2 regions of the Mycolicibacterium aichiense genome follow, and region 1 is predicted to be linked to the other one. Evidence: predicted binding sites of a transcription regulator. Region 1 holds the regulator's gene; the other holds the start of a gene.
The links. The regulator LexA, encoded in region 1, represses DNA repair genes until DNA is damaged. The targets are predictions, from matches to a motif close to CGAACANNTGTTCG.
Positions count from the first base shown of each region.

Region 2: G6N32_RS18930 (HNH endonuclease signature motif containing protein) is a predicted target of LexA. The motif match lies at 6,495-6,508, and genes of this name have one in related genera.

Region 1 is NZ_AP022561.1:2,105,336-2,120,827, reverse strand. Features, by position in the region: gene sthA (Si-specific NAD(P)(+) transhydrogenase) at 166-1,578, shown strand; gene G6N32_RS10230 (trypsin-like serine peptidase) at 1,583-2,368, opposite strand; gene G6N32_RS10225 (proteasome assembly chaperone family protein) at 2,556-3,530, shown strand; gene G6N32_RS10220 (alpha/beta fold hydrolase) at 3,563-4,609, shown strand; gene G6N32_RS10215 (PhzF family protein) at 4,633-5,319, shown strand; gene nrdR (transcriptional regulator NrdR) at 5,326-5,790, opposite strand; gene G6N32_RS10205 (LysM peptidoglycan-binding domain-containing protein) at 5,880-6,362, opposite strand; gene lexA (transcriptional repressor LexA) at 6,576-7,235, shown strand; gene G6N32_RS10195 (LGFP repeat-containing protein) at 7,254-9,383, opposite strand; gene G6N32_RS10190 (acyl-CoA dehydrogenase family protein) at 9,605-10,777, opposite strand; gene G6N32_RS10185 (molybdopterin-dependent oxidoreductase) at 10,915-13,197, shown strand; gene G6N32_RS10180 (PE-PPE domain-containing protein) at 13,294-14,727, shown strand; gene hflX (GTPase HflX) at 14,724-15,492, opposite strand, start outside.
Region 2 is NZ_AP022561.1:3,902,825-3,918,316, reverse strand. Features, by position in the region: gene G6N32_RS18960 (cytochrome P450) at 1-555, opposite strand, end outside; gene G6N32_RS18955 (TetR/AcrR family transcriptional regulator) at 695-1,381, shown strand; gene G6N32_RS18950 (Rv2576c family protein) at 1,297-1,695, opposite strand; gene G6N32_RS18945 (acetyl-CoA C-acetyltransferase) at 1,858-3,072, shown strand; gene G6N32_RS18940 (enoyl-CoA hydratase/isomerase family protein) at 3,072-3,845, shown strand; gene G6N32_RS18935 (acyl-CoA dehydrogenase family protein) at 3,864-5,162, shown strand; gene G6N32_RS18930 (HNH endonuclease signature motif containing protein) at 5,159-6,490, opposite strand; gene G6N32_RS18925 (phosphotransferase family protein) at 6,596-7,537, opposite strand; gene G6N32_RS18920 (SDR family NAD(P)-dependent oxidoreductase) at 7,558-8,343, opposite strand; gene G6N32_RS18915 (LLM class flavin-dependent oxidoreductase) at 8,439-9,278, shown strand; gene G6N32_RS18910 (NAD-dependent epimerase/dehydratase family protein) at 9,285-10,391, opposite strand; gene G6N32_RS18905 (nuclear transport factor 2 family protein) at 10,391-10,870, opposite strand; gene G6N32_RS18900 (TetR/AcrR family transcriptional regulator) at 10,974-11,618, shown strand; gene G6N32_RS18895 (TauD/TfdA dioxygenase family protein) at 11,646-12,464, shown strand; gene G6N32_RS18890 (LLM class flavin-dependent oxidoreductase) at 12,464-13,591, shown strand; gene G6N32_RS18885 (sulfotransferase family protein) at 13,588-14,757, shown strand; gene G6N32_RS18880 (sugar phosphate isomerase/epimerase family protein) at 14,765-15,492, shown strand, end outside.

The DNA.
Region 1 (15,492 bases):
CGCAACCTGCGCCGACCAAACCAGCCCGCCGGACGGCGACGAGCACGCGGCTGGGGATGAAGTCGGAACTGGGGATGGACGCCGAGAAGCCGAGCCACGATTGTTCATGTCGTATTGACACGGTCGGCATGCGAGATTCGGTAAACCGGCGTACACCTTGTCCTCATGAGTGTGGAATACGACCTCGTCGTCATCGGCTCGGGGCCCGGCGGTCAGAAAGCGGCCATCGCGGCAGCCAAGCTGGGCAAGTCGGTGGCCGTCATCGAACGCGGCCAGATGCTCGGCGGTGTCTGCGTTCAGACCGGCACGATCCCGTCGAAGACGCTGCGCGAGGCCGTGCTCTACCTGACCGGTATGAGCCAGCGCGAACTGTATGGCGCCAGCTACCGGGTCAAGGACAAGATCACCCCCGCCGACCTGCTGGCCCGCACCGAACACGTGATCCGCAAAGAGGTCGACGTGGTGCGAAACCAGTTGATGCGCAACGGCATCGAGCTGTACGTGGGGCATGGCCGGTTCATCGACGAGCACACCGTCGAGGTCGAGGACCCCACCCGCGCCGAGCACATCACCGTCAGCGGCCGATACATCATCATCGCCACGGGCACCAAGCCGGCACGGCCTGCCGGCGTCGAGTTCGACGAGAACCGGGTGCTGGACTCCGACGGCATCCTCGACTTGAAGACCATCCCGGGCTCGATGGTGGTGGTGGGCGCCGGCGTGATCGGCATCGAGTACGCCTCGATGTTCGCCGCACTGGGCACCAAGGTCACCGTCGTCGAGAAACGCGACACGATGCTCGACTTCTGCGACCCCGAGATCGTCGAAGCCCTGCGTTTCCACCTGCGCGACCTGGCGGTGACGTTCCGGTTCGGCGAGGAGGTGACCGCCGTCGACGTCGGCTCGGCAGGCACCGTCACGACGTTGGCCAGCGGCAAGCAGATCCCCGCCGAAACCGTCATGTACTCGGCCGGACGGCAGGGCCAGACCGACCACCTGGACCTGGCCAACGCCGGCCTGGAAGCCGACAACCGCGGCCGGATCTTCGTCGACGAGAAGACATTTCAGTCCAAGGTCGATCACATCTACGCCGTCGGCGATGTGATCGGCTTCCCCGCCCTGGCAGCCACCTCCATGGAACAGGGCCGGCTGGCGGCCTACCACGCGTTCGGCGAGCCCACCGCGGGCATGACCGTGCTGCAGCCGATCGGCATCTACTCGATCCCCGAGGTGTCCTACGTCGGCGCCACCGAAGTGGACCTCACCAAGGCGGCGGTCCCGTACGAGGTCGGGGTGTCCCGCTACCGCGAACTGGCCCGCGGCCAGATCGCCGGCGACTCCTACGGCATGCTCAAACTGCTGGTGTCGACCGAAGACCTGAGGGTTCTCGGCGTCCACATCTTCGGCACCGCGGCAACAGAATTGGTGCACATCGGCCAGGCCGTCATGGGCTGCGGCGGCACCATCGAGTACCTGGTCGACGCCGTCTTCAACTATCCGACGTTCTCAGAGGCCTACAAGGTGGCCGCGCTCGACGTGATGAACAAGCTGCGCGCGCTGAACCAGTTCCGCCGCTAGGCGCTCAGCACTCGCTGTCGAAGGACGCCGGCGCGTCGTCGCCCGGTCCCCCCGCTTCGGCGCGCGCCAGCAGCGCTGCCGTCGCGCCGTCGAACGGCGCCGAGTACGAGATGTCGTCCTGGCAGCCGCCGCCGTTGCGACCGCCGATCACGCCGACCACCGTCGCGCCGGCGATCCACGGGCCGCCGCTGGTGCCGTCGACCAGGCCGTTGCAGCGCAACGCGGGATAGCCGTCCTCGATGCGGGCGACCGTGTCGCAGCCCAGCGGGGGTCCGCCGTCGCCCATCGGGTACCCGATCACCGTCACCGGAGCGGACTGCGCGGGTGCCGCACCGAGGGTCAGCGCCCGACCCGCAACGGATTCGACGGTGCCGCCGGCAGCGCGGCTGACCCGCGCGAACGCATAGTCCGCTTTCGGGTCCTGGATGCTCAGCCAGCGGGGATCGAGGTAGACGGTGTCAACGGTCCAGATGTCACCGGGAGCGGCGCTCTCGTTGAATCCGGGAACGAATGTGGCGGGCAGGCCCGCCGCCAGGCAGTGCGCGGCGGTCAGGATCAGATCCTGGCCTGCCGAATGAACCACCGAGGCGGTGCAGGTGTGGGTGTCCGTGGCGCCGAGGAACAGCGCTCCCACGGCGGGCCGGGCCGCCACCGGCTGGGCATTGGCGGTTGGTACCGCCGCTGGAATGGGCTCCTCGGCGGCCTTGGCCCGCGGCTCCGCGGTGGAATGGCACCCGGACACCAGAACAGTGGCCACCACCACGTTCAGGGCCGACGCGACCATCCGCATGGCTCGATCATGCCCGATCTGCACGCTTTCGACCCGGCTGAACGGCCGGCCCTGGGAACGACGGGCACATCACCGGCGTTGTCCAACACAGGCGCTATGGTCAGCGCTCACCCGATTCTGAGAGACACTGGTTGTCACGGTACAAGGGGACGACGACGTGCCCGGGCACCGCGAGGAGGCGGAGACGATGACTGACGAGCAGGGACAGGCCTACCAACCCGAGCAGACCGGGATGTACGAACTGGAGTTTCCGGCGCCGCAACTGTCCGCACCCGACGGGCGTGGCCCGGTGATGATCCACGCCCTCGAAGGCTTCTCCGACGCCGGCCGCGCCATCCGTCTGGCTGCCGACCACCTCAGAGCCAAGCTGGACACGGAGCTGGTGGCCTCGTTCGCGATCGACGAACTGCTGGATTACCGCTCCCGCCGCCCGCTGATGACGTTCAAGACCGACCACTTCACCGACTACGAAGATCCTGCGCTGAATCTGTACGCCCTGCGCGACAGCCTCGGCACACCGTTCCTGCTGCTCGCCGGGCTGGAGCCCGACCTGAAGTGGGAACGGTTCGTCACCGCTGTGCGGCTGCTGGCCGAGCAGCTCGGGGTGCGCCAGATCATCGGGCTGGGCACCATCCCGATGGCCGTGCCGCACACCCGTCCGGTGACGATGACCGCGCACTCGAACAACCGCGAGCTGATCACCGAGTTCACCCCGTGGGTCGGCGAGGTGCAGGTCCCCGGCAGCGTGTCCAACCTGTTGGAGTACCGGATGGCCCAGCACGGCCACGAGGTCATCGGCTTCACCGTGCATGTGCCCCATTACCTGGCCCAGACGGATTTTCCGCCCGCCGCCGAGGCGCTGCTCGAGCAGGTCGCCAAGCTGACTTCGCTGCAGGTGCCGTTGCGGGGGCTCACCGATGCCGGCGCGGCCATCCGCACCAAGATCGACGAGCAGGTCGAAGCCTCGCCGGAGGTCGCTCAAGTGGTGACCGCGCTGGAGCGACAGTACGATGCTTTCGTTGCCGCTCAAGAGAACCGGTCGCTGCTGGCACGCGACGAAGAACTCCCCAGCGGCGACGAATTGGGCGCGGAGTTCGAGAAATTCCTCGCCCAGCACGCCGAGGACTTCAAAGACGGTTTCAACGACAACGGCGAGACCTAGCGAGTCCACCGCACCGATGACAGGGTTGGCCAGTGACTCAGCAGAAAACACAGCAGAAGTCTCAGCGGAAGCCCAATCTGCAGCCGGTGCGAGATGTGACGCCCACTCTGCACTTCCGGACCATTCACGGCTACCGGCGGGCCTTCCGGGTGGCCGGATCGGGTCCGGCGCTTCTGCTGATCCATGGGATCGGTGACAACTCCACGACGTGGCATCCGGTGCACAGCAAGCTCGCCCAGCGGTTCACCGTCATCGCCCCGGACCTGCTGGGGCATGGACAGTCCGACAAACCACGAGCCGACTATTCGGTGGCGGCCTACGCCAACGGCATGCGCGATCTGCTGAGCGTGCTCGACCTCGACAAGGTGACCGTGGTGGGGCATTCGCTCGGCGGCGGCGTGGCGATGCAATTCGCTTACCAATTCCCGCAATTGGTGGAGCGGCTGATCCTGGTCAGCGCAGGCGGGGTGACCAAAGAGGTCAACATCGCGCTGCGGGCTGCCTCGCTGCCGCTGGGCGGGGAGGCGCTCGCGCTGCTGCGCCTGCCGATGGTGCTGCCTGCGTTGCAGCTCGCCGGCCGTGCGCTGGGCAGCGTCTTCGGCTCCACCGGTTTGGGTCGCGACCTCCCGGACGCGCTGCGCATCCTGGCCGATCTGCCCGAGCCCACAGCGTCGTCGGCGTTCACCCGCACGCTGCGCTCGGTGGTGGACTGGCGCGGCCAGGTGGTCACCATGCTGGATCGATGTTATCTGACCGAATCCGTTCCGGTGCAACTCATTTGGGGTGACTTGGACGCGGTCATCCCGGTCAGCCACGCCCGGATGGCGCACTCTGCCATGCCAGGCTCCCAGCTGGAGATCTTCGGCCGTTCCGGCCACTTCCCGTTCCATGACGATCCCGATCGTTTCGTGGAGGTCGTCGAGAAGTTCATCGACGGGACCGCCCCTGCCGAATACGACCAGGACGCTCTACGCGAACTCCTCCGCACCGGCCTCTCCGAACGTTTGGTCACCGGGTCACTGGACACCCGGGTGGCAGTGCTCGACGCTCTCGGCGCCGACGAGCGCAGTGCCACCTGACTTCAGCGTCGTAGAGTCGAGTGATGACCGTCGACGTAACTGTGTTGCGGGTATTCACCGATGAAGGTGGCAACTTCGGCAATCCGCTGGGCGTGGTGGACGCGGCGACCGTACCCGCCGGTGATCGCCAGCGCATTGCGACCGAGTTAGGTTACAGCGAAACAATATTCATAGATCTGCCGAGCGACGGGGCAACCACCGCACACGCCCGTATCTTCACTCCGGCCACCGAATTGCCGTTCGCCGGGCATCCCACCGTGGGCGCGGCCTGGTGGCTGCGGGATCGCGGTACGCCGATTCACACCCTGCAGGTTCCCGCCGGCATCGTCGGGGTCAGCTACGACGACGACCGCACGGTGATCCGGGTCCGGGCGGAGTGGTCGCCGGAGTTCGCCATCCACGATCTGGACTCGCCGGACGAGCTGCTGGCCGCCGATCCGGACGACTACTCCGACGACGCGGAGCACTACCTATGGGCGTGGACGGATCGCGACGGCGGGCATGTCCGGTCGCGGATGTTCGTTGAAGACCTCGGCGTGCCGGAAGACGAGGCCACCGGATCGGCGGCGGCGCGGCTGACCGACTACCTGAGCCGCGACCTGACCATCACCCAGGGCAAGGGATCGCAGATCTTCACGACGTGGGACGCGCAGGGGTGGGTGCTGATCGCCGGCCGAGTGGTCAGCGACGGTGTGCGACAGCTGGATTGACCTGCCTCAGCCGGACGTGCCGACGGAGCGGTGGGCGCGCAGCGCCTCGATCTCGCGCTCGAAGTCCTCAGCCGAGCTGAACGAGCGGTACACCGACGCGAATCGCAAATAGGCGACCTCGTCGAGTTCACGAAGCGGTCCAAGAATGGCGAGTCCGACCTCGTGGCTGGGGATCTCGGGCGAGCCGGCGGCACGCACCGTGTCCTCCACTTGCTGGGCGAGCAGATTCAGTGCGTCGTCATCGACGTCGCGGCCCTGGCAGGCGCGGCGAACACCGCTGACGACCTTTTCCCGGCTGAACGGCTCGGTGACGCCGCTGCGCTTCACGACCGCCAGCACCGCGGTCTCCACAGTGGTGAACCTCCGGCCGCACTCCGGACAGGAGCGGCGACGCCGGATTGCCTGGCCCTCATCGGTCTCGCGGGAATCGACAACGCGGGAGTCCGGGTTGCGGCAGAACGGACAGTGCATGACCGCTCCTTCGCTCAGTGGCCCGATACGCCGAACCACTGAGAGCCTACCCGCGCCGTCCGCGGGAGCGGCTGCGGCCAGCACGGTCGTCAGCCGATCGGCGCGATCAGCGTCTGCCCGGCGTCCAGCGACGCCGACTCGAGCTTGTTCAAATCGCGGATGCGCTGCACCACCTGTCCGGCGGGTGCATCCGGCGCGACCCGTCCGGCCAGTTGCTGCAGCGTCTCCCCGGCCTGGACCTGGACGACGGCGAGCTGGTCCGGCATCTGCTCGGTGGCAGCCGGGGTGGCGCTGAAGTGGCCGACCATGCCGAGCCACAGCGTGATCAGCGCGGCCACCCCGGCCAGCGCGATCGTGACCGCGGTGCTGACCGGCCGGCGTGCGTGCTGCGCCCGGGAGAACGCAATACCCGTGCCGCGATACTGCATCGGCGTGATCGCCGGCCGTGCCGGGTGCGGCCCGCGGGCGCGAGCGCCGGCCGGGCGGCGCCGAGCAGGGGCAACCGGCGCCCCGGCCGCCCGCCGGTACACCGGTGCCGAGATGTAAACCTGTCGATCATCGATGACTGTCACGTCCGTGTCCTTCCTTCAGGGCCGCCCCGGTTCGCTCTTGTGTTCGAAATATACTCGATCATGCGTTCGAAAACCGAACATGTGAGCGAGCGTGTTCGAAGAATAAATCCGACCACCGACAAGTTCTGCCCCGCCGACTGCCGACCCGGCGGAATCGCGACACGGTCGAACAAATGTTTGAATTTTGCCGCCGGCCCGGCTAGATTCGGCCTCATGAGCGAGCGCAGTGAGACATCCGGGCTGACCGAGCGGCAGCGAACCATCCTCGACGTGATCCGCGCCTCAGTCACCAGCCGCGGCTATCCCCCCAGCATCCGTGAGATCGGCGACGCAGTCGGGCTCACATCGACCTCTTCGGTCGCCCACCAGCTACGCACACTGGAGCGCAAGGGCTATCTGCGCCGCGATGCCAACCGGCCGCGTGCAGTGGACGTGCGGGGAGCCGACGATTCCGTGAGCCCGGTGCGCACCGAGGTCGCCGGTTCGGACGCGCTGCCCGAGCCGACTTTCGTGCCGGTGCTCGGACGCATCGCCGCTGGCGGCCCGATCCTCGCCGAGGAAGCTGTCGAGGACGTGTTCCCGCTCCCCCGCGAGCTGGTCGGCGACGGGTCGCTGTTCCTGCTCAAGGTCGTCGGTGAATCCATGATCGACGCGGCGATCTGCGACGGCGACTGGGTCGTGGTCCGTCAGCAGAACGTGGCCGACAACGGCGACATCGTCGCTGCGATGATCGACGGCGAGGCCACGGTCAAGACGTTCAAGCGCACCAGCGGCCAGGTCTGGCTGATGCCGCACAACCCGGCGTTCGACCCCATTCCCGGTAACGACGCCGCGATCCTCGGCAAGGTCGTGACCGTTCTCCGCAAGGTCTAGCGGACGGGGGCGAAAGCCTCACTCCGCCTTGTGGAATCCGTTCGCCTGCGCGAGTTCCTCACTGGCGAACCACACTTCGGGCACGGTGTGGTCGTAGAGCGCCGAATCCGGGGTGTAGTACAGCCCTGAATGCGTATTGGCCTTGACCACATAGCCTTCGGGCGCCTGATAGGGGTCCGAGAGCGGAAGGTGGATCGCCGGGCGATTGGCTGCGGCCTCGGAATGCACATCGGACTGCAGGACTTCCGCCGGCTGCGTGGAGTCTTCTTCCTCGATGTCGACGACGTCGGACTCGAGGATTTCGTCCGGCACCGGCTCGGGCTCCGGCGCCGCCTCGGGTTCGGCGGCGCGGCGGCGTCGCGGCGTACCGATCTCCCCCATGTCGAGTCGCCACATCGATTGCGACTCGCCGAGATTCACCGCCGCATGGCGGCCCGAATCGCTCGATTCGTCGTGGTCGATCTCCTCGACTTCGGCGTACTCGAGCTCCGCGGGTACCTCGTCGGCGTCCTCGGCCTCATACCCGCCGGTTTCGGCAGCCTCCGCTGGAATGCGGGTCGGTGTGGTGTCGATGGAGTCCTGATCGCCGTCGAACACGTCCTCAGGCCCGGGCTGCGACTTGTCGTCTTCCTCGGGCGCCCAGCCGAAGCCCGGCGCAGCGGCCACCACCGGCACAGCGCCGTCGGGATAGGTCGAGAAGCGCGAGGCGGCCGCGGCGTCGGCCTCGCCGGCGACCTCACTGGGCCAGTGATCGTCGTCGTCGTAGTCCGAGTCCTCGAAGTCGTCGTCGATCTCGTCGGCGCCGCTGCGGCGGCGCTGCAGCCAGAGCACACCCAGACCGATCACGGCGAGCAGCAACAGGACCGGGACGATGATCAGCAGCCACCACCAGTGGAAGGTGAAACCGCTGCCGGACTTTGTTCCCGCCGGGCCGGCTTGCGGCCCGGCGGCCGGAACCTGAACACCGGACAGTGAACCGGCGAGCTCCGGCGGTTTGGTCGTGAACGTGTTGCTGGCCTTGTTCCAGGAGATCTCGCCGCCGCTGAACTTCTGCGTCACGGTGTCGCCGTTGACGCTCTGCTCACCGGTCGGCACACCCAGCTTGCCGGTGGCCCCGCCCAGCTTGGTCCAGGCGGCGTTGATCGCGCCGCGCACCACGATCGCACCGTTGTCGGGCGTCCAGAAAATCACCGGTTTGTCGGCCGCGCTGAAGGCGCTGACCCGGCTGTTGGGCGCGCCGCCGTCGGCTTCGGTTCCGGTCGGCAGGCCCAGGTCGCCGGTCGGGCCGCCCTGGGCCTCGTACTTGGCCAGGATCGCGCCCGTCACCGCGTGCGCGCCGGTGGCCGGCGAGTAGAAGATCTTGCCGCCCGCGTAGTCCTGAGCGGCGCCGTCAGTGCCGATGACCTGCTGGTCCCCTTGGCGGGCCCCGAGCGGTCCCGCAAGGCCCCCGGCCGCACGCCAGGCCTGGTTGATCGCCGTCGTCGGGTCGCTGGGCACCTCGACACCGGCCAGGTTGCCTGCGAGCTCGGGCGGGACGGTGGTGAACGTCTTCGCGGCCGTGTCGTAGGAGATCTCGCCGCCGGTGAACTTCTGGCTGATCACCGTGCCGTTGAAGGTCTCGTCCTCGGTGGGGACGCCCATCGTGCCGGCCGAGCCGCCGAGCTTGTCCCACGCCGCGTTGATCGCGCCGCGTACCACCCATGCGCCGGTGGCGGGGGTCCAGAAGATCGCCGGCTTGTCGCTAGCGCTGAACGTGCTGACCTGGCTGTCCGGCCCCACCAGACCCGCGACCGCGTCGATGGTGGGGAATCCGAGATCGCTGTCGGCCGCCCCGCCGAGCGCCTGGTACTTGTCCAGGACCGCCCCGAAGAGCAGGTGGGCCCCGGTGGCCGGGGTGAAGAAGATCTTGCCGCCGCTGAAGTTCTGGGCGAATCCGTCGCCGACGGCATAGACATCGCCGTCCTTGGTGCCCACCGGAGAACCATCGCCGCCTGCGGTCTCCCACGCCTGATTGATGGCGTCGCTCGCGTCCGTTTCGGGGCTAGCGATCGCCCCGGGCGCCCACAGCAGCGCGGCCGCAGCCGTCGCCAAGACGACGAGCGCCATCCGCCCGACGCCTCTACTGAGACGACTTCCAAGCCTGGTCATGCACTCTCCCCGCAGTGTCGGTCAAGATGCTTCCCCTCATCCTCCGCGTCAACTGTGCTTCAGCACCTCACGACACGCGGCGTTTCTACGAGATAACCGACGCGTTGACGGGGGAAAACACCCGAAATCCCCAGGACAAGCCGGGGCGCATGACAAGCGCCCGCCGCTTCGGCAGCCGAGTGACGGGGTACCAAACCCGCAGTTCAGCCCCGCTTGCGGGGTCAGACGCCCAGGCTGCGGCCGATGATCTCTTTCATGATCTCGGTGGTACCGCCGTAGATCGTCTGCACACGCGCATCCAGGTAGGCCTTGGCCACCGGATATTCGCGCATGTAGCCGTAACCACCGTGCAACTGCAGGCAGCGGTCGACGAGATGAACCTGCTTCTCGGCCGCGTACCACTTGGCCATCGAGGCCTGCTCGGCGCTCAGCTTGCCGTCGAGGTGCAGCCGGATGAACTCGTCGACCATGATGCGGATGGCGGTCGCTTCGGTGGCCAACTCGGCCAGCAGGAAGCGGCTGTTCTGCTGGCTACCGATCGGCTTGCCGAACGCCTTGCGCTCCTTGGTGTACTGCAGGGTCTGCTCGAGGACGCTTTCCATGGCAGCAGCGGCCATCACCGCGATGTTCAGGCGCTCCTGCGGCAGGTTCTGCATCAAGTAGATGAAGCCCTGGCCCTCTTCACCGAGCAGGTTCTCGACCGGGACCTTGACGTCGGTGAAGGACAGTTCGGCCGTGTCCTGCGCGTCCAGGCCGATCTTGTCCAGGTGGCGGCCACGCTCGAAGCCCTCCATCCCGCGCTCGACGACCAGCAGCGAGAAGCCCAGGGCGCCCTTCTCGGGGTCGGTCTGGGCGACCACGATCACCAGATCGGAGTTGATGCCGTTGGTGATGAACGTCTTCGAGCCGTTGAGCACGTAGTGATCACCTTGCTTGACCGCGCGGGTCTTGATGCCCTGCAGGTCGCTACCGGTGCCGGGCTCGGTCATCGCGATCGCGGTGATGTACTCGCCGCTGCAGAACTTGGGCAGCCAGCGCTGCTTCTGCTCCTCGGTGGTCAACTCCAGCAGATACGGGGCGACGACATCGTTGTGCAGGCCGAACCCGAGCCCGCTGTAGCGGGCCGCCGCGGTCTCTTCGGTCAGGATGACGTTGTAGCGGAAGTCCGCGTTGCCGCCGCCGCCGAACTCCTCCGGCACTGCCATTCCGAGGAAGCCCTGCTTGCCGGCCTCCAGCCAGACGCCGCGATCGACGATCTTGTCCTTCTCCCACTGGTCGTGGAACGGCGCGACATGCCGCTCGAGGAACGACCGGTAGGCCTCGCGGAACAGTTCGTGCTCGGGCTCGAACAAGGTCCGCTCGTACTTGACGGTTGCGTTCTTCTCGACAGCCATGACTTCCCTCCGGACGTTGCTGTGGGTTTGCAGACGAGGATAACCAACCGGATGGTTGGTCATCACGGTGGGCCTGCGCGGCATCCGCCGGATTCGCCAAAGTCACTGGTGGAAGCGCCGCGGCCTAGACTCGCGGGGTGCCCGACGCCCGCAGCAGCCTCGCCCACTGGGGAGCGTTTCGCGCCGAGGTCGCCGACGGCGACATCATCTCGGTCACTCCATTTCCCGGCGACGCCGACCCGTCGCCCCTGCTCGGCAACCTGCCCGGATCGCTACGACATTCCTCGCGCATCGCCACACCCGCGATCCGCCGCGGCTGGCTGCGCGACGGGCCCGGGCCCAGCAGCGCCCGCGGCGCCGACGAGTTCGTCGCCGTGGACTGGGATGAACTGACCGAGCTTCTCGCCGGCGAACTGCGCCGGGTGGTCGACACCTACGGCAACCAGGCCATCTACGGCGGGTCGTACGGTTGGGCCAGCGCGGGCCGGTTCCACCACGCCCAGAGCCAGGTGCACCGATTCCTGAAACTACTTGGCGGATATACGTTTTCGCGGCACTCCTACAGCCTGGGCGCCACCGGCGTGATCATGCCGCGGGTGGTCGGTACTCACGACGACCTGTTCAAGCGGTCCACCGAATGGAACGTCATCGTCGAGCACACGGAGCTGATGGTCTGCTTCGGCGGGGTGAATCTGAAGAACACCGGGATCAACCACGGCGGCACGACGGACCACCCGGCCCGCGATGCGCTGCACCGGTTCCGGGCCAACGGCGGCCAGATCGTCTCGATCAGCCCGCTGCGCAGCGACGTCGACGGCGAGTGCGAGTGGCTGCCCGCCGTCCCCGGTACCGACGTGGCGATCATGCTGGCCCTTGCCTACGTGCTGGCCACCGCGAACCTCGCCGACCGGCACTTCCTCGACACCTACTGCACCGGCTACGACCGGTTCGAGCGGTATCTTCTCGGCGCCGACGACGGTGTGCCGAAATCGCCGCAGTGGGCGGCCCAGATCTGCGGCATCGACGCCGCGGTGCTCACCGAGCTGGCCACCCGGATGGCCAGCCGACGCACGATCGTCACCGTCAGTTGGTCGCTGCAACGCGTCCGGCACGGCGAGCAGGCGCCGTGGATGGGGCTGACGCTGGCGGCAATGCTCGGCCAGATCGGCCTTCCCGGAGGCGGATTCGGCCACGGGTACGGCTCGATGAACGAACCCGGTTTGCCGCCGCTGCGGCACCGACTGCCGTCGCTGCCACAGGGGCTCAACCCGGTCCGCACGTTCATCCCGGTCGCGGCGGTCAGCGACATGCTGCTGCACCCCGGTGAGACGTTCACCTACAACGGCCGCACCCTGACCTACCCCGACATCAGATGCGTGTACTGGGCCGGCGGCAATCCGTTTCACCATCACCAGAACCTGCCCCGGCTGCGTCGCGCGCTGGGTCGCGTCGACACCGTGGTGGTGCACGAGCCGTACTGGACGCCGATGGCCCGGCACGCCGATATCGTCGTGCCGTCCACCACCGCGTTCGAACGTGACGACTACTCCGGGTCGCGAAACGACCCCCTGCTGGTGGCGATGCCCGCGCTGGCGCCGCCCTACGCCCAGTCCCGCGACGACTACACCACCTTCGCCGCGCTCGCCGAGCGGCTGGGCTTCGGCGAGCAGTTCACTTCGGGCCGCACCGCCCGCCAGTGGTTGCAGCACCTGTACGAAAAGTGGTCGGCCGAAATCGATTTCGCGGTCCCCGACTTCGATCAGTTCTGGGCCGACGGGGTGCTGCGGCTCCCGGTGGAGACCGGACTGACTCTGCTGGCCGATTTCCGCGCCGATCCGCAGGGGCACGCATTGGCCACCCCGAGCGGCAAGATCGAGATCTTCTCCGACGATATCGCGGGCTTCGAGTATCCGGACTGCGCCGGTCACCCCCGCTGGTATGAACCCGTCGAATGGCTGGGTGGCGAACGCGCCCAACGCTTTCCGCTTCACCTGATCGCCAACCAGCCGGCGACCCGGCTGCACGGCCAGCTCGACGGCGGTGCGGTCAGCCAGAATGCGAAAGTCCAGGGCCGCGAACCCATCCGGATGCATCCCTTCGACGCCGCGCAGCGCGGCCTGTCCGGTGGCGAGGTGGTGCGGGTGTTCAACGACCGCGGAGCGTGCCTGGCCGGGGTGGTCATCGACGAGGCGCTGCGGCCGCAGGTGGTGCAGCTGTCGACCGGAGCGTGGTACGACCCGCTCGATCCCTCGGACCCGGATTCGCTGTGCGTTCACGGCAACCCCAACGTGCTGACCGACGACGTGGGCACCTCGTCGCTGGCCCGCGGCTGCACCGGCGCCGCGGTGCTGGTGCAGGTCGAAAAGTTCGCCGGTCCGCTTCCGCCGGTACAGGCGCACCGACCGCCGGTGATCCGATAGCCGGTTTTCTCAGCTTTTTCTCACATTCCACTCCCGGCGTAAGTCCGCTCATGTCATGATCGCAGCAATCTCGATATCGCTAAAGAAAGTTTGCTGATGCGTAAAAACCTCCGCGCCGCCGCGCGCTCGGCGATGGTGGCCGTCCTGGCCACGCTCGCCGCCATCGTTCTCGCGATCACCAGCACGATCACCGCAGCGATCAGCCTGGCGGCGGTGGCGCTGATTGTTCCCGGTACCGGCACGCCCAACCCCTCGGTGCCGCCGCCTGGCACTAACTACATGCAGAACGCAGTGAACTACTACATCCAGCCGCTTGCCCCTGCCTGCGCGACAGTCTGCACGCCCGAGCCGGTCCCCTACATCGCACAGTTCTGGCCTTTCCCATTCGCGGGCTGGGGCGGTCTCAACGGCGCGAAGTGGAACGTCTCGGTGGCCAGCGGTGTGCAGAGCCTCAACGACCAGATCGACGCCGCCAACACCGCCGATCCGGGCGGTGACGTCGTGATCTTCGGCTACTCCCAGGGCGCGACGGTCTCCAACCTCGTCAAGCGTCAGCTGGCCGACGCCAACGGCGGTGTCATTCCGCAGCAGTATTCCTTCGTCTTCATCGGTGACCCGCAACGTCCGAACGGCGGCCTGTTCGAGCGCCTGGCGTGGCTGGGCACGGTGCCGGTCCTGGACGCCACGTTCGGTCAGCCCGCGCCCACCGACACCACGGTGCTGCCGGCGGTGAACACCACAGACATCGCCTTCCAGTACGACGGCGTCGCCGACTTCCCGGCCAATCCGCTCAACCTGCTGGCCGACCTGAACGCGCTTGCCGGATTCTGGTACGTGCATGGAACGTACCTGGCGCCCAAAGGAACCGACCCGTCGACGGCGTTGCCCTACGGGTACACCATCCCTGAGCTCGAGACCGCGATGAACTGCTCACAGAGCCCGAAGAACTGCCAGACCTACAACGACACGCTCTACATCACGATTCCGGCCAAGACACTGCCGATCATGCAGCCGCTGCTGGACATCGGCGCCGCGACCGGCACCACCGCGATCATCAAGCCGTTCGTCGACCTGATCTCACCGGTCACCCGCGTGCTGATCGAAACCGGTTACGACCGAAGCAATTACGGGCAGCCGACACCCTTCACCATCTTCACGCCGATCAACCCGGTCACGCTGAGCGTGGACCTCGCCAAGGCTGCCGTCCAGGGTATCCACGATGCACTCGGTGACCTCGGCGTGGCGGTCCCCGCGGCACCGTCCGTACCGGCGTCGACCCCGGTGAGCACACTGGCAGCTGCAACCACCACCGCGCCCGCCACCGAGAAGGCAGCCGCCGAAACCGTGTCCAAGCCGGTGCAACGCAAGGCATCGTCGAAGCCCAGCCGCACGGCCAAGTCCGACCAGCCCACGACCGGTAACGAGGTCAAGAGCTCCGGCAAGCCGGCGAAACCGGGCATCGGTAAAAGCGGAAAGCCAGCGGCGGCAAGAGCTTCCGGGCAGGGCAGCTCGGCGAAAGACGCCGCCTAACTGCTGAACTCGCGCAGGCCTGCGGCCAGCGCGGCGGGCACCCGGGCTTTGAGGCGGGTGCCCGCTTCGGTGTGCTCGACCGCATCGACGTGCCCGTCGCTGTGCAACCGCGCGACCAGATCGCCCCGGTCATACGGGATCGTCACGTCGACGGTGATCTCCCGCGGCTCGACGAGCTCACCGAGGCGGGCGCGCAGCCGCGGCACTCCCTCACCGGTGTGCGCCGAGACGAAGACCGCGCCGGGCAGCGCGCGACGCAGCTGTGCCAGCATCAGGTCGTCCGCCGCGTCGATCTTGTTGACCACCAACAACTCCGGGGCGGGCGGCGCGTGGTGGTCGTTCTGCACTTCGCGGATGACCTGACGTACTGCCTCGATCTGCGCCAGCGGATTGCTGTCGGATCCGTCGACGACATGCACCAGCAGATCGGCGTCGAGCACTTCTTCCAGGGTGGAGCGGAACGCCTCGACCAGCTGGGTCGGCAGGTGCCGGACGAAGCCGACGGTGTCGGTCAGCACGAACGGCCGCCCGTCGTCGAATTCGCCTCGGCGAGTGGTGGGTTCGAGGGTGGCGAACAACGCGTTCTGCACCAGGACACCGGCACCGGTCAGCGCGTTGAGAAGACTGGACTTGCCGGCGTTGGTGTAGCCGACGATCGCGATCGACGCGGTGTCGCTGTGCAGGCGGCGGCTGCGCTGCGTGTCGCGGATCTGCTTCATGTCCTTGATCTCGCGGCGCAGCTTGGACATCCGTTCGCGGATGCGG
Region 2 (15,492 bases), 1.8 Mb from region 1:
GCCCGGCCGATCGGCGCCGAGCACCGTGCGGAATTCCTTGTGGTCCTCTTCGGGGACGCCGAGCAGGTCCGCAATTACCAACAGCGAGAACGGTTTTGCGTACTCGGCAAGGAACTCGCTGCAACCCAGCGAGAGGAACTCGTCGAGCTGGCGATCGGCCAGCCGCCACATGAAGTCCTCGTTCTCCTTGAGGCGCTTGGGCGTCAGCAAGCGGCTGAGCAGTGAACGCGCCTTGGTGTGGTCGGGCGGGTCCATCGTCACCATGTGCTCGTACATGGGGAACTGTTGGCGGTGCGCGTCGATCTGCGCGTTGAGGTCGTCGCCCTCCGGGGTGAACGGCAGGGGCGGGAACGGGCCGCCGAGAGCCACGATGTTGGAGAAGGCATCGGCATTCTTGTAGACCTCAAGGGCTTCTTCGTAGCCGGTGACGGCGACGAATCCGTGCGGCTCAAGTCGCAACACCGGGCTCTGCTCACGCAGATAGTCGTAGTACGGGTAGGGGTCGGGAACCAGCGACTGATCGGTGAGGAAGTCAACGGTGGCGAAATCGGTCATGCGTGTAGTTCCTCCCGGCGGGCTGATTGCTGAGCACCTGCTTAGCATGGCGTAAAGTGCGTGGTCAAGGCCGGAACCCATAGGCCCACGTACTATCGGCGTGTTCGATCGGCGGTCGTGGACAGAGCAGAGGTGGCACATGGCATCGGCGCGGCGGATAGGTGCGCCCGACGCGAAGAATCGCGCGGTGCTGTTGGACGCCGCTGAACAGCTGCTGATCGAAGAGGGCTACGCGGCGGTGACCTCACGCCGGGTCGCCGAGAAAGCGGGACTGAAGCCGCAACTCGTGCACTACTACTTCCGCACGATGGACGACCTGTTCCTGGAGATCTTCCGCCGCTACGCCGATCAGGGAATGGAAGCCCACCGGGTGGCGCTGGCCTCGCCGCAACCCTTGTGGGCGCTGTGGCGATTCGGGATCAACCCGGACGCGAGCCGTCTGACCATGGAGATGGCGGCGCTGGCCAATCATCGCAAGGCGCTGCGCACCGAGATGTCGCGATACGCCGAGCTGTTCCGCGAGCAGCAGCGCGAGGTGTTCGTGACCGCCCTGGACCGGCACGGGGTGCTGCCCAGCGAAGTGCCGCCGGTGGTGTGGTCGATCCTGCTGACCGGCCTGTCGACGGTGGTGATGCTGGGCGAGGCGCTCGGCGTGACCGCGGGCCACGCGGAGACCATGGAACTGGTCGAGCGCTACCTCACGCTGATGGAAGGTCCGCCGCAGTCGGTGGAAGACTCAGCTCACCAGTGGCGCAGCGAGCAGAGCGCGCCCTTGGGGCCGGAGTTCTCCGCGACGACGACGCCGTCGACCGCAAGCACGCAGTGAACGTTCGGCGGGGTGGGCGATAGCCCGCTGGTGGCCGCCACCATCGCCCACTCGTCGGGGTTTGCCAACTGAACGTTGAGCACCCACTTCTTGGTGGGGCCGATATCCGCCTCGACCTTCGGGCTGAAGACGTAGGGGTCGTGGCTGTAGTCCGACCAGTTCGCCGGTTCGGTGTCCCGGTAGTAGATGTCGGCAGCCCGGAACGGCAGCTCGGAGAACACGCTGTAGGTGACTTGGTGCAGCGGCTCCTCGGCGCCGGCGGGAGCCGACGAACCGGCGACGCACACCGCAGCCAGTGCAACCGCAGAACACATCCGGACTAAGCGCATGGCTCAGTTTGGCATGGGAAAGTCCTCCCGGGGCACGGTTTCTTGTGTGGTGGGACCTTCTATGCGACAGTGCGCTTAGAGAACTCTATTCTCGCTTTCGGCGAAGCAGCATTCCCAGTAAGGGGGTCGGCCATCAGAGACGCGCTCATTCTCGACGCGGTGCGCACTCCTCGCGGCCGGGGTCGCCCGGACGGCGCGCTGCACGGCATCCATCCGCAGGATCTGTTGGCGCAGTGCCTCACCGCGACGGTCGATCGGCTGGGCTTCGATCCCGCCGCCGTGGACGACGTAATTGCGGGCAACGGAATCTTGGCGGGGGAGCACGGTGATGACATCGCCAGACTGTCGCTGCTGCTGGCCGGCTGGCCACAGACGGTCCCCGGAATGACGTTGAACCGGTTCTGTGGGTCCGGACAACAAGCCGTCACAGTGGCGGCCGCCGGGATTGCCGGTGGCCAACAGGATCTGGTGGTGGCCGGCGGCGTGGAGTCGATGTCACGGTGGAACGTCGGTGTCGGAACGCCGACCATCGACGGCGCGAATCCGGCGTTTCGGCGACTGTACCCGACCGTGCCGCAGGGTATTTCGGCCGATTTGATCGCCTCGGTGGAAGGATTCGGCAGAGCGGACGTCGACGCATTCGCGGTCGCCAGTCAGGACCGCGCCGCAGCGGCGATCGCGGGCGGATACTTCGACCGGTCGATCATCGCGGTGCTGGGCGGTGATGGCGAGATCGCCGCGGACCGCGACGAGCATCCTCGGCCGGGAACGACAGTGGAAAAGCTGGCCACGCTGCCGCCCGCCTTTGAACGCATGGGCGCAGCGAACCTGGACGGCGAGAACCTCAGCTTCGACGAGATCTGCTTGAGCCGGTACCCCGATGTGGCGCGCATCGACCACGTGCACCACGCGGGCAACTCCTCGGGCGTCGTCGACGGTGCCGCGGTGGTGACGCTGTCATCAGCTGACTGGGCGCGGGCTCACGGTGCGGTGCCGCGCGCGCGGATTCGCGCCACCGCGGCGATTGGCAGCGAGCCGATCATCATGCTCACCGCACCCGGCCCGGCGGCCGAGCGCGCTCTGGCCAAGGCCGGAATGACAATCGGCGACATCGATCTCTGGGAGATCAACGAGGCGTTCGCCGCAGTGCCGCTCAAGACGATTCGCGATCTGCGCCTGGATCCGGAACGGGTCAACGTCAACGGCGGAGCGATCGCGCTCGGACATCCGATCGGGGCAACCGGGGCCATGTTGATCGGCACAGTGCTCGACGAGTTGGAACGTCGCGACCGCACCACCGGCGTGGTCACCATGTGTACCGGCGGCGGAATGGGTACGGCGACCGTCATCGAGCGGGTGTGATGACCGAGACCCTCGAGCTCGAGACGCCGGCGCCCGGCGTCCTTCTGATCCGGCTCAATCGCCCGAAGCAACTCAACGCGATCAACGAGGTCATGCGCGACGAGCTTGCGCTCACCGTGGCTGCGGCGGGGCGGGACCAGTCGGTACATGCGGTGGTGATCACCGGTGCCGGTCGCGGCTTCTGTTCGGGGATCGACATCCGTCACTTCGGCCCGGGCATGCTCGATGCCAACGCCCCCGCCATCGACCGGCTGCGCTTCCAGGAGGCGATGGCGGGTCTGGTGCGCGCGGTCGCCGACCTGCCGCAACCGGTGATCGCGGCGGTCAACGGAGCGTGCGTGGGCGCAGGATTGGCGCTGAGCTTGGCCGCCGATATCCGGATCTGTTCCACCGCAGCCACATTCGGCAACGCTGCGATCCTGCTCGGACTGTCGGGCGCGGAGATGGGGATGAGCTATCACCTGCCCCGGATCGTCGGGGCGGGGGTGGCCGCGGACTGGATGCTCACCGGCCGCACCGTGCCTGCTGAGGAAGCGGACCGTCGCGGGCTGGTCAGCCACCTGGTGGAGCCCGAGGAGCTGGTCGAGCGATCCGTGGATATCGCCCGTCGGGTCGCCGAACTGGCGCCGTTCGGAGTTCAGCTGACAAAGCGTGCGCTGCAGGTCAACATCGCCGCCGCGGGGCTGGGCCCGGCGCTGGAGCTGGAGAACCGCAATCAGGTTCTCAGCCACGCGACCGATGACGCGGCCGACCGCCGATCCACCTGGTCGTAATCGGAAGGGACGAAACACATGTCATGGGACTTCTCCACCGATCCGGATTGGGCTGATCAACTGAAGTGGGTCGAGGAATTCGTCCGCTCGGAGTGCGAGCCGATCGACTACATCGTCTCCGAATCGCATGACCTCACCGACCCGGTACGCCAGGCGTTGATTCCGCCGCTGCAGCAGATCGTCAAAGACCGCGGCTTATGGGCCACTCACCTGGGCCCGCATCTCGGCGGCCCGGGCTACGGGCAGGTGAAATTGGCGCTGCTCAATGAGATCTTAGGCCGGTCCGAGTGCGCGCCAATCGTTTTCGGTTCGCAGGCGCCGGACTCGGGCAACAGTGAGATCCTCGCGCACTACGGCACGCCGGAGCTCAAGGAGCGTTATCTCGAGCCGCTCCTGGACAACCGCATCATCTCCTGCTTCTCGATGACCGAACCTCAGGGTGGCGCCGATCCCAAGATCTTCGAGACCACCGCTGTGCAAGACGGCGACCATTGGGTCATCAACGGCGAGAAGTGGTATTCGTCGTTCGCGTCCAAAGCGTCGTTCATCATCGTGATGGCGATGACCGACCCCGATGCCGCGCCGTACGACCGGTATTCGATGTTCGTGCTGCCCGGCGGCACCCCCGGGATCAACGTGCTGCGCGATGTCGGGCTGGGTTACCAGCCGCTCGGGGGCGGCGGCCGCGAGGGCTACGTGCGGTACGAGAACGTGCGTGTCCCCGCCGACCACATGCTTGGCCCGCGCGGTGGTGCGTTCGTGGTGGCGCAAACCCGGTTGGGTGGCGGTCGAATTCACCACGCGATGCGGACCGTCGGCCTGGTGCGGCGGATATTCGACATGATCTGCGAGCGGGAAGTGTCGCGCTACACGCAGGGCAGCGTGCTGGCGGACAAGCAGATGGTGCAGGAGATGGTCGCCGACTCCTGGATGGAGATCGAGGCGTTCCGGCTGCTGACTTTGCAGACCGCGTGGAAGATCGACCAGTACAACGACTACAAGGCGGTACGGGCCGATATCTCGGCCGTCAAGGCGATGATGCAGAAGGTGTTGCACGACGTCTCGGCGCGCGCACTGCAGATTCACGGTTCGCTGGGTACCAGCCACGAGATGCCGTTCGTGCAATACCTGACCGAGTCGTTCGTGCTGGGGCTCGCCGACGGGCCGACCGAGGTGCACAAGGTGACCTTGGCCCGGCTGCTGCTGAAGAACCGCGAACCGGCGCCGGATCTGTTTCCCTCCGAACACCTCTTGCGATTGCGAGCCGCCGCCGAAGAGAAGTTCGCCGACCGGCTGGCCGGCATTCCGCGCGGCTAGTCCTTTTCGGCGTCCTTGGCAAGCAGGCGTTCTGGGTGGTGGTAGGTGTTGGTGCCTGCGGTGAGTGGGAGTTGTGGTGGGGGGATCCATTCGGTGTTGCCGTTGGCGAGTTTTCGGGTTTTCCAGCCGTGGTCGAGGAGTCGGTGATCGGCCGGGCAGGCCAGGGTGAGGGTGTCGATGTTGGTCAGCCCGCCCTGGGCCCATTCGTCGACGTGGTGGACCTCGGTGAGATAGCCCGGTGCGTCACATCCCGGGCGGGTGCAACCGCGTTCCTTGCTGTGCAGCATGATCCGCTGATCAGCCGATGCCACCCGTTTGGTGCGGCCCAGCCATAACGCCTGCCCGCGCATCCCGTCGAACAGGGCCAGGTAGTGGTAGGCGTGGCTGGCCATCCGGATGACGTCGGGGATGGGTAGCAGGGTTCCGGTGGCGGTGACCGCGTGCCCGGTCTTGGCCTGCAGGTCCTGCAGGGTGGCCGAGACGATCACCGTGACGGGTAACCCGTTGTGCTGACCGAGTTTCGGATCCCCGAGCTGACCGCGCACCAGTGCGGTCAACGCGTCATGTTGGCGTTGGGCGTGGCTGCGCAGGTCGCGGTCGGCCACATCCTCGGATGGGGTGAGGGTGGGGGTCTGGTCGGCGGGGTTGCACACCCCGGGTGCGGCGAACTTGGTGAACCACCCATCGAGCAGCGCCCGCAACTCCGGCGTGGCGATCAGCCGGCCCACACTCATCCCGTCGACTTGTTGCCCACCGCACCAGACGAAGCCGCGTTTGCGGGCGCGGTCGTCATCGGAGAACGTCCCGTCCGGGTTGAGGTGCAGCGCCAACCGGTGGGCGATCTTGTCCAACTGATCGGGCCGCATCGTTTGGGCGTGCTCGGCCAGTGTGCGTTCGGCCCTCTCGACCTCCACCGTCGGGACATGATCGGGCAAGTCACGGAAGAATTTCTGGATCACCTTCAGATGCTCGCCATCCAACTGCCCGTCGTGCCAGGCCTTGGAGGTCTCGGGCAGCAGCGGCGGCAGCGGCTCACCGGTCAACGCCCGCCGCGGCGCCACCTGCTCGGCATCCCGCATGCGGCGTTTGGCCTCCCGCGGACTGATCCGCAACACATCGGCCAGGGTGATCGGTACCGGCGGGCAGCCCTCGACCTGCTCCAACCGCCCCACCACCGCGTGCGACACTGCGACCTGCCGGCGTCGCGCGGTCTCCAACCGCTGCAGAACCCTGAACCGATCCGGCGGTGACAACCCCTCGAGATCGACTGCGGCCAACGCCTCGACGACATCGTCGAGCGCCTCCAACACGCCGTCGATCAAACCCATACATCGAACATTAGTGCGAACCACCGACAAAAACCCGACGCCAAAGCCGACCTGTGGATGAAGTCAGAACTGTGGAAAACTCTGCCCTGCTTCGTCGTTCGTGCCTCAAGCCAGGTAATGGGCCGCTCGGTTGAGTAAGCCGGGCAGGGCCTCGGCCATCGCCTCCAACGAGGGGTCGGCTGTCATCCGGCGCCGGTTGTGTTTGACGATCAGCGACCAGGTGGCCGTCGACTTGAAACAGGCAAGCGCCTGGAACCACTCGAGGTCGGGTACGTGCCTTCCCACCGCATCCCGGTAATCGGCGACCAATTCGCGCACCGGCGGGGTCGTCCCGCGGTACGGGGTGGCTCGCCGATAGGTGTCCGGGTCGGAGTTGATCAGGAACCAGCCGACGTCGACACGCGGGTCGCCGACCGACCAGATCTCCCAGTCGATCACAGCGGTGATGCCCTGCTCGTCGGCCAGCAGGTTGCCCAATCGAAAGTCGCCGTGCACGATAGCCGGCGCGATCGGGGGCGGGGTCGCGACGTGCAATGCGTGCGCAACCTGTTGCCAACCGGGCGCGAGCGCCGGATCCACCGTTTCCAATGTGCGACACCATTTGTCGACCTCGGCAGCCGGGGCTATGACCGGTTCGCCGGTCAGGCCGAACTCGGCAGGTGACAGCCGGTGCAGCACACCCAGAGTGTGGGCGGCACGATGAAACCGCTCGGCGACCGCGGTCTCCGCACCGGCGTCGTCGGGGCCGAACAGCGGCTCCACCGACGTTCCGGGGGAGAACGACATCACGAACAGCGGTGGTATGTCCGGTGGTTCGCCCGCGTCGTCGAACAGGATCTCCGGCACCGGCACCGCCGTGCCCTGCAGGGCCTGGATGATTCTGGCCTGACGAAGAACATCACGGTGCGCGATGGGCGCGTGGCCGGGCGGGGCGACCTTCACCACGACACGACGATCGGCGAGGTCACCGGCGAAGGTCAGGCTCGAGGCCCCACCGGCCAACGGCCGCAGCCCGGAAATCCCCTGGGAGGCAAGGCGGTCCCGCAACTCGTCGAGGAGATCGCCGGTCAGCTCAGCGCGCCGATCTCGCGAAGAAATGTCTGGGTCTGCACGATGCGCCCGGTCACGGTCGACGGATCGCCGGTACACAGCTCCAACGCGGTCCTCGTGATCAGCTCGATGTCCTCGGTATCGGTCTTCGCGAGGTCCAGGCTGCCGGCCCCCGGAGTGGCGACAGGGTTGGTCGGCGCGGCGGCGTTCACGGCGATACCGTCGTCGTACAACTCGGCCGCAAGGCTTTTCGTCATCCGGTTCATCGCCGCCTTGACCGTGCCGTAGATCCCGAACCCGGCGGTGCGGTCGAACTCGGAGAACGGCGGTCCCGGGGGCAGATCGCCGCCAACCGAGGTGAGGTTGAGCACCCACCCGCGGCCGCGCTCCCGCATGGCCGGGATGGCGAGCTGCGTCAGGTGCAGCGGTGCAACGACGTGCATCTCCAGCATCAACCGGACCCGCCGCTCGGGGAATCCGTCCAGCGGGCGCAGGAAGGTGACCGCGGCGTTGTTGACGACGATGTCCGGGGCGCCGACCTGAGCAACGGTCTCGGCGAACAACCGCTCGCGGTCCGCGGAGTCGGACAGGTCCGCGGCGATGGTGACGGCGGTGCCGCCGGCGTCGACGATCTCCTGCTGGGTCTGTACCAGTGAGCCGTCGTACTTCGGATCGGGTTCGGCGGTGCGGGCGGTCAGCACCACGGTGGCGCCCTCGGCGGCCAGTCGCTGCGCTATCGCCTTGCCGAGGCCCCGGCTACTGCCGGTCACCAATGCGACCTTGCCTGTGCACCGTCCTGACACGTCGGCTCCTCTCACGACTATCCGAGAACCGGTTCTCCGAAAGCGAGAATCACGTTACCCTGCACCTCGGCGCGACGGACGCGAAAGGTCGAATCATGGTCGAGTGGCACCTGTACATCCCGCAAAGCCGAATGGGCATCGACGATTTGGTGCTGCGAGCCCAGACGGCCGAAGCAAGCGGTTTCGACGGGGTGGCCTTCCTCGATCATCTCGAGACGCCGATGGCACCGGCCAGCCCGATTTGGGAAGCGATGACGACGGCGACCTGGGTGGCCGCCCGAACCGAGCGCCTGCGGATCGGTCACCTGGTGCTCTGCGATCCCTTCCGTGCGCCCGCGGTGTTGGCCAAGCAGGCCGTCACACTTGCCGAGGCATCGGGCGGACGATTCGATTTGGGCCTGGGCTCCGGGTCCATGCCCGACGAGCTGGCCAAGTTCGGATTCGGCACCGCGACAGGAAAGCAGCGGGTAGCCGCTCTCGAGCAGACCCTCATCGCGCTGAAGGGGTACTGGGCCGGTGACGACGCCCAGCAGCCCCAACCGAGCAGGCCGATCCCGCTGCTGCTCGGCGGTCGCGGACCCCGGATGCTGGAGCTGGTACGCCAGTACGCCGACTGGTGGAACCTGCCCGCCACCTACGTCCAGGAGTTGCCGAAACTGTTGCCCGCCATCGGCGCGGCGCGCGCCTCAGTCCAGCAGATGGTCGGGTTCATCGGCCGCAACGCCGACGGCGACGAGGTGGCTGACAAGAGCCGCCGACGCTGGGGACATCTCGGTCCCGGTCTGGTCTGTGGCCGTGCCGACGAACTCATCGCGTACTTCGCCCGACTGCGTGACCAAGGGGCGCAACGGTTTTACATTTGGTTTGCCGATTTCGGTGCACCCGAGTCGATCGCCGAGTTCGGCGAAACGGTGATCGCGGCCTTCCCGAACTGAGCGTCCCTAGTCGCCCGCACCGGCCAGGACTTCGGGGCCGTACTTACCTGCGATGAAGTTCCACGGGTCGGCGTACCGGCCGCGGCCTTCCTGGCGGCGTTGCGCGGCCAGCACCAGTCGCATCACGGGCCTGATAACAGGTCCCGCCAGTCCCAGGACTGTCTTCAGTGCGCCGCTTTGCGATCCGGCCACCCAGGCTACGGTCTCGGGCCAGGGGTGTTCTTGAAAGTCCAGCAACGCTTGGGATTCCGTCGTGTCATACCACCCGGTGAAGCTCCAGCCCCGCTCGTCGTCGGGGTCGCCGGGAAGACTGGCACCGGCCCCGAGCCGGCCGAGTCCCATCGCGGACATCATGTCGTCTTCGACGTCGCGATGCGTGTGCAGGTGGGTTTCATCGCCGCCGATCAACAGTACCTTGCCGTCGATGGCCTTGGTGCGGTCGACCCCGTTGGCGAAGGCCAACGCGACGTCGCGGGCGTCGACGGTGTGCAACCGGTTGTCGCCGGGAGTTGCTCGCATCAGAACCAGGTAGTCACTGTTCATCGAGCCTGCGGCGTCGGGGGAGATGACACCGGCCAGACGCAACATCGCATGCGGCAGGCCGCTATCGGTGATCACCTTCTCGGCCAGCACCTTGTCCTCGCCGTACTGGTCGATGGGATTCACTGGTGTCGTCGGAGTGATCAGTTCGGGGTAGCGATAAGGGTTTCGGGACCCGTACACCGACGCACTGGATGCATAGATGATCGTCGGTGGTTCGGGCAGTGCGGCGGCGGCCCACACCAGGTTGGTGGTACCGCCGACATTGACCCGGCGAGCCAGTTTCGGATTGCGGTATGAGGCCGGTGCCAGCATCGCGGCCAGGTGGACGATCGCGGTAGGAGGGTGGTCACCAAGCATTTCGCTCACCGCATCGGCGTCGGTCAGGTCGGCGTACACCGGCAGGAATGCTCCGGGGTGTCGCCCGGCGGCCAGCCGGGCCGCGACCGTCCGGGACGTCTCGGTCGGCAGGTCGGTGGCGACGACGGTGTACCCGCGGTTCACGAGGATTTCGGTGCAACGCCAGCCGACTTGACCGAATGCCCCGGTGACCAGAACTGTGCGTTGTGACATCAGACCATGCCTCGCTTTCGTGCCAGCCGCGCCGCGGAATCACGCAGGCGTGGCGAAATCCGAATGGAGAATAGGGGATTGAATACGTCCTCGCGCAGCCTGGTCAGGGTGGAAGTCTTGATCCGCCACTGTCCGCCGGACTTCTCGTAGGTCTCGTGATAGTGGCCGTACCCCGCGAGGTTGACGCCGGGGGCAAGGCGCACAACGTCGTTCAGCGCCCAGATTCCTGTGGCGGTGGACGGCGAGGTCAGCTCGATCTCCGGAGCGTGAACCTGATGCACGGTGGGTTGAGAGGGCTTGCCCAGAGTCTTCTTGATGAACTCGACCATGTTGTCGGCGCCGGTGATGAGCACACCGCCGGATGGGGTGGTGTCACTGACGAAGTCGTCGGTGAAGACGTCCCGCCAGCCAGCCCAGTCTTTGGTGTCGAGCAGGCGGCAATATCGGGCTTTGAGCTTCTTGATCTCTTCGATATCCATTGCCGCGTCGGTCACCGGCACAGGCTAGCGAACAGCGGCTGCGCCGGCGAGGAACTCACGCGGCAACGCCCGATGTGATAGATCGCGCCGTAAACTCTCGCGAATGGCAAAGGCGTCGTCGGATGCGCAGCGGCGGGGCGGACGGCCGACGCAGGCCGAGGCCGCGGCTCTGCACCTTCGGATCCGGGAAGCGGCGGTGCGGACGTTTCTCGAGAACGGCTACGACGCGACGACGATGGTCGCGATCGCCGAGGCCGCCGGAATCGCCAAACCGACGCTGTACGCTCGCTACCCCGACAAGCGCGCGGTGTTCCTCGACGTCATCCCGTGGGCGTTCAGCCGGGCGGTGCCGGTCGACACTGGCGATGCCGCCGACGAGCAGGATTTGCGTGCCGCCTTGGTAGCCATCGGCGAAGGTGCGCTGCGTCAAGCACTCGATCCGGACATCGTGCAGCTGCATCGAATCGCGCGCAACGAAGCACACCGCTTTCCCGAATTCGCGCTCAGCGCTGACTCTCTCGGCTGGGCGCGCCGCCAGCGGCAGGTGATGGATCTCCTTGCGCGCCATGCCGAGTCCGGTGCCATCGAGGTCGACGACATCGAGCTCGCGGCAGAGCATTTCCTGGCCATGGTCGAGGTGTTGCCCGCCCGGTTGGCCGATTTCGGCCTCTACCGCAGCCAGAAGGAAGAGCGCCGGCGTCTGCTGCACGCGGTCGATCTGTTCCTGCGCGGAGTCCTGCCCCGGTAACTATACGCCGGTGTATAGTTACCGGCCATGAGCCTGTCGGTTGTCGATATCGCACCGGCTATCGCCTCCGAAGTCCGGGCCACCAAGGCGGACTTGCTCAGCGGTGTGCATGCCGACAGTCTTCGTGACCTCCTCGAACGCCGTGGTGTGCTGGTGTTTCCGCAGATCGGTTTCAGCGACGCCGAACAGGTCGAATTCACCGAGACGCTGGGCACATTCGCGCCGGAACGCACTGGAGAGCAGGTCTACTCCGTCACCCTGGACACCAGCATCAACGAGCTGGCCGACTATCTGAAAGGCTCGCTGTACTGGCACATCGACGGGACGATGAACAGCGTGCCGATCCGCGCCTCGCTTCTGTCGAGCAAGGTCGTGTGCCCGGACGGCTCCGGCGACACCGAATTCGCCAATACCTACGCGGCCTACGACGCGCTGGAGGAAGCCGACAAGCACACGCTCGAATCGCTGCGGGTGATGCACTCGGCGTGGAACACGCTGTTCTACTACGAGCCCGAACCCAGCTACCCGACGCTGCGGGCGATGATGGCGATCGGCGACCGCGAACTTCCGCTGGTGTGGAATCACCGCTCTGGGCGCAAATCCCTGGTGCTGGGGTGCACGGCGCGCCACGTGGTGGACATGGACTTCCGCAAGAGCGTCGAACTGCTTGTCCGGTTACGGGATTGGGCCACCCGACCTGAGTTCGTCTACCGCCACCACTGGACGGTCGGCGACCTGGTCATCTGGGACAACACCGGAACCATGCACCGCGCCACGCCCTACGATCCGCAGTCCGGCAGGTTGTTGCACCGCACCAAGCTGGAAGGCGAGGAGCCGTTCGCCTGATGGACGTCCAGCCGGCCGCATTTCTGCGCACCACCCTTCCGTTGGATCTGTCCTGCCTCACCGACCTGGACAGTGGTCGGTACCACTCGATCTGGTTACCCGACCACATGGTCAGTTTCTGGCCGGATTCGTTGTGGACACCGGAATTCACCGACCTGGCCACCGTGTCACCGTCGCCGCACCGACATCTCGACGGCATGGCGGTCGCTGCCGCCGCGGCAGTGCTCACCACCACTGTGCCACTGGTCACCAGCGTGGTCGACACGGTCCGGCGCCATCCCGCACTACTTGCCCAGAGCGCCCTTACTATCGACCACCTGTCGCGCGGTCGGTTCATCTTGGGGCTCGGCAGTGGCGAGAACGAGAACATCGTGCCGTACGGCTTCGACTTCGCCAAGCCAGTGAGTCGCCTCGAGGAGGCGCTGAAAGTCATTCGGCTGCTGTGGGATAGCCCCGGTCCGGTCGACTTCCACGGCCAGTTCTACCGGCTGGAGCAGGCCCGCCTCGACACCGAGCCTTACGCGGGACGCGTGCCGCCGATCTGGATCGGTGCCAGCGGCCCGCGCATGCTCGAGATCGTCGGCCGGTACGCCGACGGTTGGTGGCCGGCCGGCGCATGGACCCCTGATCACTATGCGGAGATGTTGCGCGCGGTGCGCCAGTCCGCCGACCGAGCGGGCCGGGACCCGATGGCGATCACCCCGTGTTTCGTGCAGGTGTGCCTGATCGGTGAGGACGACGCCGCCATCGAGCGGATCGTCCGGGCGCCGCTGGTGGCCAGCTTTCTGCTGCAGGTATCGGCACCGGTGTTGCGCCGCTTCGGATTCGACCATCCGATGGGGGAGGACTGGGCCGGCTTTCACGACATCAATCCGGCCACCCTCACCCGGGAGCGCATCATCGATTTCCTTGCCCGTGTCGATCCCGAGGCAATCCTCGCTTTGGTCCCGCACGGTACCCCGAAACAGGTCGCACGGACCATCAAGTCGTATGTCGACGCCGGACTTCGGGTTCCCAAGATCCTGGACTACAGCACGATGGCAGGTCTGGAATTCAGCGCGGCATCGGCGGCCAACGTACGTCGGACCGAAGATGAGCTGCTGATCCTGTGTGGAGGACGGCCATGACCGATCGACTGGATGCCGCCGATCTGCTCACCCGCGCGCGGGCCGAGACCGGCTGCGACGACTTCGGCGATCCGAGCCTGCCGGAGCGGTTCACCCTGGCCGTCGATCACCTCAACGGTGTCGGCTTGGACGCCAACGGAATTGCCGAGGCCGAGCGTGTCTGCCACTGGCTGTTGACGTCGCGACTGGAACTGATCGCGGACCGGAGCCGTTATCCGATCGCCGACGAGGTGATCGACCGGCCGATGTTCGTCACAGGCGAGCCACGCTCGGGCACCACATTGATGCACGCCCTGATGTCGGTGGACCCGCACGGCCGTGCGCTTCGCTTCTGGGAAGTGATGTACCCATCGCCGCCGCCGGGCCTCGCCGCAGCGGACGATCCGCGCCGGGACAAGGCCGATGCCGACTGGCGTGAGATCAACACCACGATGCCCAAATGGCTGCACAGCCATCCGTACAACGACATGCTCGGTGACGGACTTCCGGAAGACGAACGCACCTGGGCGTACGACTTCCGGGTGATGACACCGACCGCATGGTGGCGGGTGCCGATGCCGACGCTGGTCGGCGGACTCCCGACGGATCCGGCCGCGCAGTACCGGCTGCACAAGGCGATGTTGCAACAGTGCCAATACCACCGGCCACGCAAATACTGGGTGCTGAAGGGTTTCCACGGCTTCCGTCTGGAGGCATTCTTCGACACCTACCCGGACGCGAATCTGCTCTGGCTGCACCGTGATCCGGTACAGGTCGCCGCATCGCGCACCATGATGATGGCCGACATCCTCGAGGGCATCATCGGGCCCGTCGATCTCCAGGCCGCCGCAAAGATGCATCTCGAACTGACCCGGGCCAGCATCAGGAACACGATGAGCGCGCCACTGGTCGACGATCCGCGCATCATGCACATCCCGTACCTCGATTTCATCGCAGACCCGATCGCGACCGTACGGACCTACTACGCCTTCTGCGGTCGTGATCTCAGCGGCGGGGCTGAGTCGGCCATGCGCACCTACCTGGCCGAGAACCGTGGCGACCGCTATGGCAAATTCCGCTACTCCACATCGCTGCTGACCGACATCGGGGAGAACCTGGACGATCTACACGCCGAGTTCGCACCGTTCCGGGAGCGCTTCGGAGTTCCGATCGAAAAGCGGGACTGAGCCCGGGATGCACGAGCAGCTATCCGTCCATGACGTCACCTTCCTGGGGTCGAGTCCGGCTGAACTGCAACGCCATTGGACGCAACTCGGTGTGCGGTGTCTTAGTGTCATCGACACCGAGCTGCTTGACCCCGACTTCCAGCGAGTCGTCGGATCTGGTGACTATCTGGTGCAGGCGGTCTGCCACGTCTTCGGTTCCGGCCTAGTCCCGATTGACCGGCGGACGGCCGGCGCCGCCCGCAGCGCACTATCTCGGCTGATCGACGTCGCCGCATCCGTCGATGCCCGCTGCATCTACCTGCTTACCGGCGGCCGTGGCGAGCTCAGCTGGTCGGAGGCCGCCGAGGCCTTCGGCACCGCGATCGAGCCGTGCCTGCACGAGGCCGCACAGGCCGGCATCAGCCTGGCCATCGAGAATGCCAACGCCGTGTACGCCGACATCCACATGGCGCACAGTCTGCGCGACACCATCACGCTTGCCGAATCGGCCGGACTCGACATCTGTATCGATCTGTTCCACTGCTGGGCCGAGGCCGACCTTGCGGGATTGCTGCGCAGGGCGCTTCCCCGGACGCGGTTGATCCAGCTGAGTGACTATGTGCTGGGCGACCGCGCGCTGCCTGCCCGGGCGGTACCGGGTGATGGCGCGATCCCGATCGAATCGTTTGTGGCCCAGGCGCTGGCCGAGGGCTATCGGTTCGGCTTCGACCTCGAGCTGCTGGGGCCGAGAATCGA